One region of the Marichromatium sp. AB32 genome, then DNA from elsewhere that is predicted to be linked to it. Evidence: predicted binding sites of a transcription regulator. Region 1 holds the regulator's gene; the other holds the start of a gene.
The links. Region 1 encodes sigma-54, which starts transcription at its own class of promoters, with help from an activator protein. Its sites were predicted from a motif close to TGGCANGNTNCNTGCTT; they were not measured.

Region 1 (7,535 bases):
GCACTGAACACCGCCGCCAGCAGCGGCATCGCCAACACCCCGCCGAACAACCGCGGCACCAGGATCCGGCGCACCGGATCGACGGCCATCAACTCCAGCCCGGCGAGCTGCTCGGTGGCCTTCATCAGGCCGATCTCGGCGGTCAGCGCCGAGCCCGCGCGACCGGCCACCAACAGCGCCGTGACCACCGGGCCGAGCTCACGCACCAGCGAGGCGGCGACCATCAGCCCCAGGCTCTCGGCGGCGCCGAAGCGAGCCAGCACATAGTAGCCCTGCAGCGCCAACACCATGCCGACGAACAACCCGGAGACGCCGACGATCAGCATCGAGAGCACGCCGACGTTGTAGACCTGCGCGATCAGCAGCCGCGGCCGGCGCAGCACCTCACCGATGCCGAGCACCATCGCCAGCAGCAGCCGATGGGCGCGTCCGAAGCGCGCCAGGGCATCGAGCCCACCGCGACCGAGTCGCGCCAGGGGATCGAACAACATCTCAGCGTCCTCCCCGGCTCAGCAGGTCTTCGGCCAGCGAGGGCCCCGGATAGTGGAAATGCACCGGCCCGTCGGCCTGACCGTCCATGAACTGGCGCACCCAGGTCGAGCGCTCGGCGGCGATCTCGGCCGGTGAGCCCTGGGCGACCACCCGACCGTGCGAGATCAGATAGACATGATCGGCGATCCGGCTGGTCTCGGCCACATCGTGCGACACCAGCACGCTGGTGAGGTTCGCCGCGTCGTTGAGCTGGCGGATCAGCGACACCAGCGCGCCCATGGAGATCGGGTCCTGGCCGGTGAAGGGCTCATCGTAGAGGATCATCTCGGGATCGAGCGCGATCGCCCGCGCCAGCGCTACCCGACGCGCCATGCCGCCGGACAGCTCGCTCGGCATCAGCGCGCGCGCGCCGCGCAGCCCCACCGCCTCGAGCTTCAGCAATACCAGCTTGCGCAGCAGCGAAGGCGAGAGGTCGGTGTGCTCGCGCAGCGGATAGGCGACGTTGTCGAAGACGTTGAGATCGGTCAGCAGCGCCCCGCTCTGGAACAGCATGCCCATGCGTCGGCGCAATCGATAGAGCGCGCTCTTGTCGAGCTCGTGCACCGCCACACCGCCGATCTCGACGCGACCGGCGTCAGGACGCAGTTGTCCGGTAATCAGTTTGAGCAGCGTGGTCTTGCCGGTCCCGCTCGGTCCCATCACCGCAGTCACGGCGCCGCGACGGATGTCGAGATCGAGCCCGTCGAAGATGACCCGCTCGCCGCGGCGGAAGGTCAGGTCGCGGACCCGCACCAGCACATCGTCGGTGGCGGATGCCCGCGCGGCTCCATTGGTGCCCGCAGACGCGTCCTCGACCCGGACGCCCGGCGCGCCGCCTGGGCCCTGGCTTGGCATCATGGTGAAATGTCGCTATCGACGCATCGGTCGGCCAAAGCGGGCAATTCTCGCGGCCCCGGCGCGGGGCGTCAAGCAAAGGGCGGCCAGCGACCAAGAAGATTGAACCGCCAAGCCGCGAAGGGCGCAAAGAAGAGGTAGGGCCTCCAGCGACCAGCCTCCAGTCGCCAGTGGGTGTGCGTCCTCGACAACAGCACGGCCTGCCATCACCATTGGCGCCGGCGCTTGAGGACACGTGACCACGGGCCGCTGGTCGCCGACCACTTGAACACCTTTGCGCTCTTTGCGGCTTGGCGGTTCAATCCTGGCGGCTGGCGACAGCCCCCTCGCCCGATGCGACATGTCCGCGTGGCATGGTGTATTTTTCTTGGTTTGACCGACCACTCATCGGCTCCATCCCCGAGACCATGACCGAACGACGACAACTCGGCGCCCGTCTGGCGCCGCTCGATGCCGGCGAGCACCAACGCATCATCGATCTCGCCCGTGCCGTTCTCGACACCGAGGCCCAGGCGATCACGGCGCTCGCCGCACGGATCGACACCCCTTTTGTCACCGCCTGTCGCTACATGCTCGCCTGCGCCGGACGCATCGTGGTCACCGGCATGGGCAAGTCGGGGCACATCGGCGGCAAGATCGCCGCCACCCTGGCGAGCACCGGCAGTCCGGCCTTCTTCGTCCACCCCGGCGAGGCCAGCCACGGCGATCTGGGGATGATCACCCCGCTCGACGTCGTGGTGGCGATCTCCAATTCCGGCGAGACCGCCGAGGTGCTCACCATCCTGCCGGTGCTCAAGCGCCTCGGGGTGCCGATGATCGCGATGACCGGGCGGCGCGACTCGACCCTGGCGCGCGAGGCCGACGTCCATCTCGATGTCACCGTCTCGGCCGAGGCCTGCCCGCTCGGCCTGGCGCCGACCACCAGCACCACCGCGGCGCTGGCAATGGGGGATGCGCTCGCCGTGGCGCTACTCGAGGCGCGTGGCTTCACCGCCGAGGACTTCGCCCGCTCGCACCCGGCCGGGAGCCTGGGGCGGCGCCTGCTGCTGCACGTCGACGACATCATGCATCGCGACGAACGGGTCCCCCGCGTCGGGCGCGAGGCGAGCCTGCTGGCCACCCTCGAGGAGATCTCGCGCAAGGGGCTGGGGATGAGCGCGGTGGTCGACGAGGGTGGGCGGCTGTGCGGCATCTTCACCGACGGCGACCTGCGCCGTGCGCTCGATCGCGGCGTCGACGTCCACCACACCCGGATCGAGACGGTGATGACCCGCGACTGTGTCACCATCTCCCCCGGCGCGCTCGCCGCCGAGGCGCTGCAGCTGATGGAGGCGCGCTCGATCAACGCGCTGCTGGCGCTCGACGACGAGCGCCGCCCGGTCGGCGCACTCAACATGCACGACCTGTTGCGCGCGGGCGTGGTCTGAAACTGCCCCCGCTGGTCAAAACCGCCCGCGCACCCGACAATGCGCCGCACAGGGGCCCGCCCCTTCTTCCTCATCAAGGAGTCACCAGGGAGATGCAAGAGATCCGCAACCGCGCCGCCGCCATTCGTCTGGCGATCTTCGACGTCGACGGCGTACTCACCGACGGCAGCCTCTATCTCGGCGACGACGGTCAGGAATACAAGGCGTTCAACGCCCGCGACGGTCACGGCATGGTGATGTTGCGCGAGTCCGGCGTGACCCTCGCGGTGATCACCGGGCGCAGCTCGCGGGTGGTCACCATGCGGATGAAGGGATTGGGGGTGAACCACGTCTACCAGGGCCAGCGCGACAAGCTCGCCGCCTATCTCGAGCTGCGCGAGCGACTGGGGATCGAGGACGCCGCCGTGGCCTATCTCGGCGACGACGTCATCGACCTGCCGGTGATGCGCCAGGTCGGGCTCGCCGCGGCGGTGGCCGATGCCCACCCGATGGTACGCGCCGAGGCGCACTGGCACACCACGGCGCACGGCGGGCGCGGCGCCGCGCGCGAGTTCTGCGAACTGATCATGGACGCTCAGGGGACGCTCGCGCGACTGGCCGGACAGCGTCCATGAGCACCCGCGCGCACTGGCCGCTGCGCTACTACCTGCTCGCCGCCTTCTTCGCCTTCAGCGGGCTCGCGGGCTGGTGGCAGGTCCAGCGCATCGACCAGCCGCAGGGACCGGCCACCGTACGCCCCCGCGTCCCCGACTACGTGGTCCACGCGTTCACCGCGCTCGAGACCGACACCAGCGGCGCACCGAGCCGACGCCTGAGCGCAACCGAGTTGCGTCAGTTCGTCGCCGAGGATCTCTCCGAGCTCGACCGCCCACACATGCAGCTGTTCCAGTCCGACGGACCGCCGTGGCGCGCGCGCGCCGAGCACGGGCTGGTGCTCGACGGCGGCGCGGAGGTGCGGCTGACCGGCGACGTCCATCTCGAGCGCGACGCCACCGCCGAGGCCCCGCCCGCGCACATCGAGACCGAGCAGCTCAACGTCTGGCACCAGCGCGCCTATGCCCGTACCGACCTGCCGGTGCGGGTGGCCAGCGGCGAGGACTGGCTGAGCGCCACCGGCATGCAGCTGTGGTACGACGAGCCGGCGCGCGCCACCTTCCACGGTCGCACCCGGATGCTGCTCGCCCCGACCCAGGAGACCCAACCATGAGCCCTCCACTGCGCCTGCTGGCACTGTTGCTGTTGTTCGGCTGGAACCCGGCCAACGCGCTCGACGACGACCCCCAGCAACCGATGTATATCGAGGCCGACGACGTCGAGGTACGCGAGGCCGAGGGCACCAGCATCTATGTCGGCAACGTCGAGGTCACCCAGGGCAGCATGCGCCTGCACGCCGACCACATGACCGTCTATCACCGCGAGGACCGCCGCCCGCGCCAGATCATCGCCATCGGCACCCCGGCGCGCTTCCGTCAACTGCTCGAGGACGACCAGGGCGAGGTCCGCGCCTTCGCCAGGCGCATGGAGTTCGACACCGACCGCGACGAGCTGGTGCTGATCGACGAGGCGGTACTGATCCAGGGCGAGGACCGCGTCGCCAGCGAGCACATCGTCTACGACCGTGCCCGCGAACACTTCCGTGCCGGCGGCAGCGGTCGGGTGCGGATCACCATCACCCCCGAGGAGGAGTCATGACAGGGGTCGACGGATGAGCGTACTGCGCGCCGAACAGCTCAAGAAACGTTATCGCAGCCGCGAGGTCCTGCGGGGAGTGAGCGTCGAGGTCGAGGCCGGCGAGGTGGTCGGGCTGCTCGGCCCCAACGGCGCGGGCAAGACCACCTGCTTCTATCTCATCGTCGGGCTGATCCCGGCCGACCAGGGGCGCATCACCCTCGACGAGCACGATGTCACCCTGATGCCAATGCATGCGCGCGCGCGCGCCGGACTGAGCTATCTGGCGCAGGAGCCCTCGGTGTTTCGCAAGCTCAGCGCGCGCGACAACATCCTCGCGATCCTCGAGACCCGCGGCGACCTCGACCGCGAGCAGCGCGAGCAGCGTTGCGAGCAGCTGCTCGAGGAGCTCGGCATCGCCCATATCGGCGAGTCGCTGGCGCTCAGCCTCTCCGGCGGCGAGCGCCGTCGTCTCGAGATCGCCCGCGCGCTGGCCGTCGACCCCAAGGTGATGCTGCTCGACGAGCCCTTCGCCGGCGTCGACCCGATCGCCGTGGGCGACATCAAGGCGATCGTTTCGCACCTGCGCGAGCGCGGCATCGGCGTGTTGATCACCGATCACAACGTGCGCGAGACGCTCGACATCTGCGATCGCGGCTACATCATCAGTAATGGCGAGGTGATCGCCGCCGGCCGCCCCGACGAGCTGCTCGCCAACCAGCAGGTACGCGACGTCTATCTCGGCGCCGACTTCGCCATGTAGCATGTAGGCGGCAGCATCCGCGCCCCGCTGCTACATATTGGGAGTAAGATGAAGACCATCGCGCCCCGGCAGGGGGCGCGCTTGACGTGACTCAGGCACCTTTGTTGCCACCCGACCTATAATCGTCATAGGACGGTCATCGACCCGGCATAGAGACAGACGCAAGACGCATCGGCGATCCATGAAGCAAACCATCCAGCTTCGCCTCGGCCAACACCTGACGATGACGCCCCAGCTGCAGCAGGCGATTCGCCTCCTGCAGCTGTCGACGCTCGAGCTGCAGAAGGAGATCCAGGAGGCGCTGGACTCCAACCTGATGCTCGAGGAGGCCGAGGAGGCCGACCGCTTCGCCGCCAACGGAGAGGACAGCGGCAATGGCGCACACGAGTCCCCGCCCAGCGATGAGCAGGGCAGCGCCGAGCGTGAGCTCCAGGGCGAGACCAACGAGATCCCCGATGAGCTCCCGGTCGACACCCAGTGGGCCGATGTCTACGACGGCTATCTACCGCCGAGCACCCAGGGCAGCGCCGAGAACGCCGATTTCGACCCCTTCCTCCACCAGAGCCGCCCTCAGACCCTGCACGATCACCTCCTCTGGCAGCTCAACCTGATCCGGCTGAGCGAGCGCGACGAGATGATCGCCGAGGCGGTGATCGATGCCATCGACGCGCGCGGCTATCTTCGGGCCGATCTCGACGAGCTGCTGAGCACCATCGGCGACGATCAGATCAGCCTCGAGGAGATCGCCACCATGGTGCACCGGGTGCAGTCGTTCGATCCCCCGGGGGTCGGCGCCCGCGATCTCGCCGAGTGCCTGCAGATCCAGCTGCGGCAGCTCCCCGCCGAGACCCCGCAGCGCGACCTCGCGCTGGCGATCTGTCGCGACGGCTTCGAGCACCTGCCGCGCAAGGACATCGCCGCGCTGATGCGCCGCTTCAAGCAGACCGAGCCCGAGATTCGTGGTGCACTCACGCTGATCTGCCAGCTCAACCCGCACCCCGGCGACTTGATCGCGCAGGAGCCCCCGGAGTACGTTGTACCCGACATCTTCGTGCGCAGAGAGAATGGTCGCTGGTCGGTGGAACTCAACCCGGAATCCACACCTAAACTGAGGGTGAACGCAGACTACGCCCGGCTGATCCGGCGCGCCGACACCAGCAGCGACAGCGTCACCATGCGCAACCACCTGCAGGAGGCGCGCTGGTTCATCAAGAGCCTGGCGAGCCGCAACGACACCGTGCTGCGGGTGGGCGCCAAGATCGTGGAGATGCAGCAGGCGTTCTTCGAGCACGGCGAGGAGGCGATGCGGCCGATGGTGCTGCGCGACGTCGCCGAGGCGCTCGAGCTGCACGAGTCGACCGTCTCCCGGGTCACCACGCAGAAATACATGCATACGCCGAGGGGCACCCTGGAGTTCAAGTACTTCTTCTCGTCCCACGTCAGCACCACTTCTGGTGGGGAGTGTTCATCAACGGCGATCCGCGCGCTCATTCGTAAGCTGATCGCCGCCGAACCCGCCAGAAAACCCTTGAGCGACAGCAAGATCGCGGCCGAACTGGCCGATCGCGGCATCCAGGTCGCGCGTCGAACCGTCGCCAAGTACCGCGAGGCCATGGGTATTCCAGCCTCGAACGAGCGCAAACGCCTGGCATGAGCAGGCTGTTTGGAACCCCTGTAAGGAGTCCAATGATGCAAATCAATCTGACGGGTCATCACGTCGACATCACCGAGGCACTGCGCGACTACGTCGACAGCAAATTCGCACGCCTGGCGCGTCACTTCGACCACGTCACCAATGCCCACGTCATTCTCAGCGTTGAGAAGCTCGACCAGAAGGCCGAGGCGACGCTGCACATCAATGGTGGGAAGCTCTTCGCCGACTCCGTGCATGAAGATATGTATGCCGCGATCGACGGCCTGACCGACAAGCTCGATCGCCAGATCCTGCGCCACAAGGAGAAGAAGAACGACTATCGCAGCGCACCCGGCCCGAAGGCGGCCGACTCTGAAGCCGAGGCCGACGCCGAGGCCGATACCGAATAGCCCGGCAACGGCCTGATGGCCCATGCGTCGGCGGGGCGTCGGGACACCCGACACCCGCCGGACCGACGCACCGACACCTCGAACGGATCCGTGATCGCGCCGTTCGGGGTGTTTTGCATTGAGACCCTGAGATCCGAGCCGATATCGACACCTGCGGGCTCCGACGACTCGAAGGACACCCAGAATCCATGACCACGACCACGCGCCCCGATCACCCGCCGGTATGGACACCGGACACCGTCACCGCC
Region 2 (7,535 bases), on a different contig from region 1:
GGGTCGGGGCTGTTCTTCTCGACCGGCGGGAACACCTGCAGACGCTGGCCGGCGCTGTTGACGACGAAGCCGTCGCGGTTGACCTGGAAGGCCCCGGCGCGGGTGTAGAGCTGCTCGCCGTTGTCGTTGAGCACGAAGAAGCCCTCACCGTTGATCGCGAGATCGAGCGCGTTGTCGGTGAAATCGATGTTGCCCTGGCTGAACTGCTGGGTCACCGCCTCCAGACGCACGCCCGAGCCGATGGCGGTCTTGGTGATGTCGCCGTAGGAGTTGGCGAAGACGTCGGCGAACTCGGCGCGCGACTCCTTGAAGCCGACGGTGCCGGCGTTGGCGATGTTGTTACCCGTGACCTCGAGGTCGGCCGAGGCGGCGTTCAGACCACTGAGTCCGATGCGAAAAGGCATGATGCGTCTCCTGAACTAGAGCTGATATCTGCGATGACGTCCCAGGGTCTACCGGCGCGCCGCATCCATGCGCGCGTCAACTGCCGATGCGGAACACACTGTTGAAGTCGACGTTGCCGAGCCCCTGCACCTGGAGCACCAGGCCACTGTCCTCCCCGCCCAGGGCGACGCTGCTGACCTCGCCACTGACCAGGGTGTAGAGCGCCTCGGTGCTCTCGCCGAGCAGCGCCCTGGACTTGAACTCGTAGGTGCCGCTGGGCGCCTCCGTTCCGTCGTTCGTCAAGCCGTCCCAGGTGAAGTCATGCAAGCCCGATGCCTGGGTACCGAGATCCATCGAGCGCACCACCTGTCCCGCATCGTTGTAGACGTCGACCGTAACGCCAGTCCCGGAGCTCGGCAGACTGATCGCTCCCGCCACCGTCTCCCCCGACTGGAACTCGAAGTCCTCGACCGGCACCAGTACATCGCGACCGACCAGGGACGCGCCCTGCAGGGTCTGCCATTGGCTGAACGACTGCGCCAACGACTCGAAGGCGACGGTCAGCTCCTCGATGCCGGTGACGGTGGAGAACTGCGCCAGCTCGCCGATGAACTCGCCGTTCTCCATCGGGTTGAGCGGGTCCTGGTTGGACAGCTGGGTGGTCATCAGCTTGAGGAAGTCCTCCTGGCCGAGCGAGTTGTCGATCGGTTCCTTCTTGGTGCCCTCGTAACTGCTGAGCCCCAGCCCAGTGAGCACGTCGGTATTGATTTCACTCATGGCGAGGCTCCTAGCTCTGACCGATGCGCAGGGTGCGCTGCAACAGCTGGCGCGAGGTGTTCATCACCTCGACGTTGGCCTCGTAGCTGCGCGAGGCCGACATCATGTTGGCCATCTCCTCGACGACGCTGATCGCCGGGCGGAACACATAGCCCTCCTCATTGGCCTGCGGGTGGTTGGGCTCGAAGGTCGGGATCGGCTCGGCGGTAGAGTCGACGATATCGGCCACCCGCACCGGGCGGGCCGCGCCCGTGGGGTCGCTGCGATCGAGCAGGGTCTGGAACAGCACCTGCTTCGACTTGTAGGTCTCCTCCGGCGAGCTCGCCGCGGTATTGGCGTTGGCCAGGTTTGAAGCGACGGTATTCAGTCGCACCGACTGCGCGGTCAGCGCCGAGGCCGAGGTATTGAAGACACTGAATAGGGTGCTCATGCCTTACTCCTTGCGTAGTGCGGAGCGGATGCCGGAAACCCGACGATTGAGGAACTCGAGGCTGCTCTGGAACTGCATGGCGTTCTCGGCGAAGGCGGCGCGCTCGAACTGCGGGTCGACGGTGTTGCCATCAAGCGACGGCTGCGACGGGATGCGATAGAGCGGCGCCATCGCCGAGTCCAGATCCGCGCGCGGCAGCGGCAGATGGCCCTGCCGGGTCTGCTCCAGTGGCAACAGATCGTCACGCTCGACCTGGGTGGCGAGCGCAGACCTGAAATCGATGTCCTGTGCCTTGTAGTTCGGGGTGTCCGCGTTGGCGAGGTTCGAGGCCAGCAGCTCCAGACGCTGTGCCCGCACCCGTACCGCCGCGGGCTGGATCCCCAGTGCCTTGTCGAGTGAAAGACTCATGTGGAACACGCCTGTGGCATTGACTTGCCGAAGACAATGCAAACATTAGGCCAACCTGGAGGCTGGAGGCTGGAGGCTGGAGGCTGGAGGCTGGAGGCTGGAGGCTGGAGGCTGGAGGCTGGAGGCTGGAGGCTGGAGGCTGGAGGCTGGAGGCTGGAGGCTGGAGGCTGGAGGCTGGAGGCTGGAGGCTGGAGGCTGGAGACGACCCCGCCGCGAACAGACAGGAGCGCGAGCGGGGTCGTAGAGAGGCGCTAACGACGCCTGAGCACGGCGCCCTTTGGCGTGCGGACCATCTCGAAGGCGTTGGTATAGGAGCCGACCGATTCGGAGGCTCCGACGAAGAGATAGCCACCCGGCTCCATCTGTTTGGCAATGCCGTCAAAAACCCGACGCTTGGTCTCGGCCGAGAAATAGATCAGCACGTTGCGACAGAAGACGATCTCGAACTTGCCGAGCGCGGCATAGGACTCCATCAGGTTGAGCTTCTGGAAGCGGACCCGACGCTGGATATCGGGCTTGATGCGATGCCCGTTGGGCACGGTCTCGAAGAAACGGTCGCGCCGTTCCTTGCTCAGGCCGCGCACGATCCCAAGCCCATCGTAGACACCACCACGCGCCTCGGCGAGCACGGTATCGGAGAGATCGGTGCCGAGCACGCTGGTCTGGATGTTCTTCGGCGGAAAGCTCTGCTCCCACTCGGCCAGCACCATGGCGATGCTGTAAGGCTCCTGACCGCTCGAGCAGGCCGCCGACCAGATGCGGATCGGGCGTTTCTTTTCCGCCAGCTCGGGCAGGACCACGTGGCGCAGGATCTCGAACGGATAGACATCACGAAACCATGAGGTCTCGTTGGTGGTCATCGCGTCGATCACACGCGACTTGAGCGTCGGGTCCGCAGAGCGGCGCAGCGCGCGCAGCAGCTCCTCGACACTGGAGAAGGAGAACTCACCGAGCAGGCGTGAGAGCCGACTGGAGACGAGATACTGACGATTCTCACCCAGCACCAAGCCGCAGCACTCGGAGAGAAAGCGCGAGAATTCTGCGTAGTCTTGCGGATCTATCACGACAGACCTCTGGCCAAACGTCCGTTCGCATCCGCCATGCACTGGCGCAGGACCACGCTGATCGAATCACTCAATGGAATACTCACACTTTCTATGCATCAGGAAGACTGTAAGGGCCATCTCGCTCAGGAGTCGTCCGCGGGTCGGCCACCATGCTTCATCACCATCGCGGCCAACTCGTCCGGATCGAACTTCGGCAGGAAGTCATCGGCCCCGGCGCGCTTGACCATATCGGCGTTGAACTGCCCGCTCAGCGAGGAGTGCAGCACCACCGGCAGATCCTTGAGCTTGCTATTGTCGCGGATCTTGCGGGTCAGGGTATAGCCGTCCATACGCGGCATCTCGATGTCGGAGATCACCATCTCGATGGTGTCCGAGACAGCGCCAGTCTCGGCCAGCTCCTCGAGGAAGTCGAGCGCGGCGCGACCATCGGAGCGGGTCTCGACCTGGAAACCGATCTCGCCAATGGCGCGCTCGATCTGCTTGCGCGCGACCATCGAGTCGTCGACCACCAGGATCGACTTGTGATGATCGATGTGCTCGGCCCGCTCCAGGGTGGTCTCCGAGACATCTTCCTTGAGCTGATTGATGGCAGCGAACACCCGCTCGACATCGATGATCTGCACCAGCCGCCCCTCGACCTCGGTGACCGCCACCAGATAGCTTTCCTGTTCGGTCCCTCGTGGCGGCGGCTTCACCGTCTCCCAGTTGACGTTGACGATACGATCCACCGCCGAGACCCAGAAGCCCTGCACCGAACGGTTGAACTCGGTGACGATCACCTTGGCATCGGTATCATCCCCCGGCCGGTCGACGAAGCCGATGGCCTGCGCCAGATCGATGATCGAGACCGTGCGGTCACGGATCGTCGCCACGCCGCGCACGATCGCGCTCGCCCCGGGCAACTGCTGCAGCTTGGGGCGAGCGATCACCTCGCGAACCTTGAACACATTGATACCGAACGTCTGGTCGCTGCCGAGGTGGAACAGCAGCAGCTCCATGCGATTCTGCCCCACCATGCGGGTACGTTGATCGACGTCGTCAATAAACTGACTCATCTACCACCTCCAAGTCGAGGCCCGCCGGCCCGGGTGATCATGCCTGAGCATGATAGCCTAAGCCGACAGGCTTCATGAACGAATTCGGCGCAGCCGTCCTCTCCCACTCGTCTCTCCGGGGCATCATGACCCAACGAGACGCCACCACCGACCCTGCCCCGGGCTACGCTCAGGCGCGATTTCTGCATGCCATGGCGTATCGGACAGCCGACCCGGCGCGTCGGCACCCCGCCAGCATCCATTCAGCGGTGATCCCCATGCAACCATCCACCTCTATCGACAACCCGACACGGCGCACCATCAGCCTGGCGATCGCCCTCGCCGGTCTCCTCAGCCTGCTGTTGTGGCCAGCGCAGCACCCCCAGGCTGGCGAGATCGAGTCGGTCGAGCGACTCCGCGATACCGTGGCCACCTATCTCTCGGCGATCACCCAAACGACGGGGACGGACGAGATCGAGGTCCTGGTCGGCCAGATCGACGCCCGCCTGCGACTGGCGCGGTGTGATCGTACGCCGAACGCCAGTCTCGCCCCCGGCGCCCGCACCAGCGGCTCGACCACCGTCAACCTGCGCTGCTCCGAGCCGGTGCAATGGTCGATCTTCGTCCCCGCCCGTATCGAGCGCCACACCCAGGTCGTGGTGGTCGCCAGGCCGATCGCCCGCGAGCAGCGTATCCAGGCAACCGACCTGCGGCGTGAACGCCAGGAGGTCTCGAGCCTGAGCGGTGGTTACTTCAGGGACCCGAACGCCGTGATCGGCATGGAAGCGCGCCGCGCGCTCACTCCGGGGCAAGTCATCACCAGCGCCCACGTCGCCCCGCGCAAGCTCGTCGAGCGCGGACAGCTCGTCACCATCTACTCGGGAGACGGCGGCCTGATGGTCCGAATGTCCGGCGAGGCGCTCGAGGATGGAGCGGCGGGAGAGCGCATCCGCGTGCGCAACCGCTCCTCGCGCCGGATCGTCGAAGGCTATGTGGAACCCTCCGGGCATATCCACGTACCATTGTAGCCATATGGTGGGGCTGCGACGGGCACACGACAATGGACTACAGTTTCCTGGTCGACGGCCGTTATCAGCTGTGAGCCCACGTCGATCGGAAGCAACGCCAATGGACATCAAGAACCTCACCACGACCGCGTTTCGCACCGAAGGCAACAACTCCGCCGGCAACGGCGTGCGCGGTGGCGCCAAGGCGCCCGAGGGCGAGGCCCAGGCACGTCCGGGCGTCGAGGGTGGGGAGACGGTCACGTTGACCTCAGCGGCCAAGAGCATGAGCGCATCGCGGGGCGAATCGACCGAGCCGCCGATCGACGAGGCCAAGGTCGCGAAGATCAAGCAGGCCATCGCCGAGGGGCGCTATCCGATCGACAACCAGCAGCTCGCCGACAGCGTCATCGAGTTCGAGCAACTGCTGGCCTGAATCACCGTCTGACTTGAGGTTGGCCCATGGAGCACACCGGTCCCTTCGCCCACTCGCTCGAAACGGCGATCGCCCTGGCGACCCGTCTGGAGCAGGCGTTGCTCGACGAGACCCGGGCGATCGAGCTGCGCGATCCCGATGAATTGCAGCGCGTCGTCGCCGGCAAGCAGCAGCTCGCCGACCAGCTCGAGGAAGAGACGTTACGCATGAAGCAATGGGTCGAGGACACCGGCTACACCTTCGACGCCCAGGGCGTGGAGCGGCTGCTCGAGCGCGTTGATCCACGACGCGACCTCACCCCGCGCTGGGATGCGCTGCGGGGCTACGTGGTGCGCTGCGACCAACTCAACCGCACCAATGCCACACTGATCAATCGTGATCGCAAGCGCGTCACCCTGTCGCTGCGCATCCTCCGCGGCGAGGACCCCAACGCCACCACCTACGACCCGCGCGGCCAGGCCAACAACGGCACCCCGCACAGTCGCACCATCAGCCGCGCCTGACAGGCCGACCTCGCCCTGGCCGGAGCCGGACGGCCCCTCCGCCAACCACAGACCGAGCAGCATCATGGCCGCAGAAGAGTTGATCACCAACCCCGGACGGATCTCGACCATCCTCAGCGACATGAATCACCGGCTGCTGGTGGTCAACGTCCGTCTCGATCCCGACGGCCCGCTGTTCGCCTCCTCGCTGATCCGTCTCGATGGTGAACAGCGCACACTGTTTCTCGACGAACTCCACCCCGAGGAGGGACATCAGCAGGTCGGCCAGGCCCATGAGATCCGCGTCTATGGCAACCTGCGCGGGATCGCGATCCGCTTCTCGACCCGGGTGGCCGACATCCTCGAGGAGGACGGCATCGCGCTCTACGCCTGCCCCTACCCCGAGGCACTCAACTATCTGCAGCGTCGCGAGATCTTCCGCGCCGCCCTGCCCTTTGGCGAGATCCGTCACGTTCGTCTGCACCACGTCAACTCCAGTGATACGCTCAACGGCCGGCTGCTCGACCTCTCGGCCAAGGGCTTCTGTCTCGAGGTCGACTGGAGCGATATCGCACGGGTCGAGCCCGGCACCCTGCTGCACTACTCGGGGATGCAGCTGCCGGTCCTGAACGCACCGCTGACCGGCGAGGCAGTCCTGATCAACAGCCGCCCCGTGGCCGAGCCCGGGCGCTTCGCCGCCGGTTTTCGTATCGTCAATCTCGATCAGGGCACCGAGCGCGCGCTGATGCGCGCAACCCTCCACTATCAGCGTGAGGCGCGCAAGGTCGCGGTCTGACCCGCGAGCCCCGCATCACGGCCCGCATGAGCGAACCCATCCCAGGTCAACCATTGCTGCAGCTGCTGAGCAGCAGCCGGATGCAGGGCAGCGCCACGGTACGACAGGCCCTGGAGCTGACCATCGGATTGAAGCTCGAGCTCGAGCTCGCCACACCGAACCGCACCCCAGCGCCCGCCCCGGGAGAGGTCTTCGCCCGGGTCCGTCCCCCGGGCCCGGGCACCAGCTGGTCGGCCCCGCTGCAACTGCGCTTGCTGGCACCACTGCCATCCACGCAGTCGCCAGCACAGGCCAGCGCCCCACAGCCCAGTCCTCAGCTCCCGGGGGCGGCGACATCGACATCAACGCCGCCGCCCCAACCGAACGCCGCGCCCCTGCCCACGCGGCCAACCGCCGAGGTCATCGCGCTGCGCCCGATCCCGACGCTACGGCTACTCCCCGCCCAACCGCCTCCCGCACCGCTCGCGCCCCCTTCGGCAACGCTTGCAAACAGCGAGACGATGACACGCGACTGGCTCACCCAACAGGTCAGGCTGCACCTGCCACAGGCACGCGCACTCGCCGAGACCCTCACCGAATGGAGCAGACGACTCACGACCCAGGAGGCCATCGGCACGGCCCAACCCAAGGGGCAGACACCGGCCCCGAGCACCGCCGCCGTCCCACTCAACGACCGACTCGAGCGTCTGATCAGCCGCCTGCCCGGCCCCAGCACAC

Region 2: a site for sigma-54 is predicted at 4,293-4,309, ahead of flgA (flagellar basal body P-ring formation chaperone FlgA). Genes of this name have one in related genera too.

Annotation. Positions count from the first base shown of each region.
Region 1 is NZ_RHFJ01000016.1:24,337-31,871, reverse strand. Features, by position in the region: gene mlaE (lipid asymmetry maintenance ABC transporter permease subunit MlaE) at 1-491, opposite strand, end outside; gene EBL85_RS07095 (ABC transporter ATP-binding protein) at 493-1,389, opposite strand; gene EBL85_RS07090 (KpsF/GutQ family sugar-phosphate isomerase) at 1,794-2,813, shown strand; gene kdsC (3-deoxy-manno-octulosonate-8-phosphatase KdsC) at 2,906-3,427, shown strand; gene lptC (LPS export ABC transporter periplasmic protein LptC) at 3,424-4,020, shown strand; gene lptA (lipopolysaccharide transport periplasmic protein LptA) at 4,017-4,505, shown strand; gene lptB (LPS export ABC transporter ATP-binding protein) at 4,519-5,244, shown strand; gene EBL85_RS07065 (RNA polymerase factor sigma-54) at 5,426-6,898, shown strand; gene hpf (ribosome hibernation-promoting factor, HPF/YfiA family) at 6,934-7,287, shown strand.
Region 2 is NZ_RHFJ01000001.1:141,582-149,116, forward strand. Features, by position in the region: partial or broken gene EBL85_RS17370 (flagellar hook-basal body complex protein) at 1-404, opposite strand, end outside; gene EBL85_RS00695 (flagellar hook assembly protein FlgD) at 481-1,161, opposite strand; gene flgC (flagellar basal body rod protein FlgC) at 1,172-1,591, opposite strand; gene flgB (flagellar basal body rod protein FlgB) at 1,595-1,999, opposite strand; gene EBL85_RS00715 (protein-glutamate O-methyltransferase CheR) at 2,251-3,063, opposite strand; gene EBL85_RS00720 (chemotaxis protein CheV) at 3,189-4,121, opposite strand; gene flgA (flagellar basal body P-ring formation chaperone FlgA) at 4,379-5,128, shown strand; gene flgM (flagellar biosynthesis anti-sigma factor FlgM) at 5,229-5,540, shown strand; gene EBL85_RS00735 (flagella synthesis protein FlgN) at 5,567-6,043, shown strand; gene EBL85_RS00740 (flagellar brake protein) at 6,108-6,818, shown strand; gene EBL85_RS00745 (flagellar hook-length control protein FliK) at 7,319-7,535, shown strand, end outside.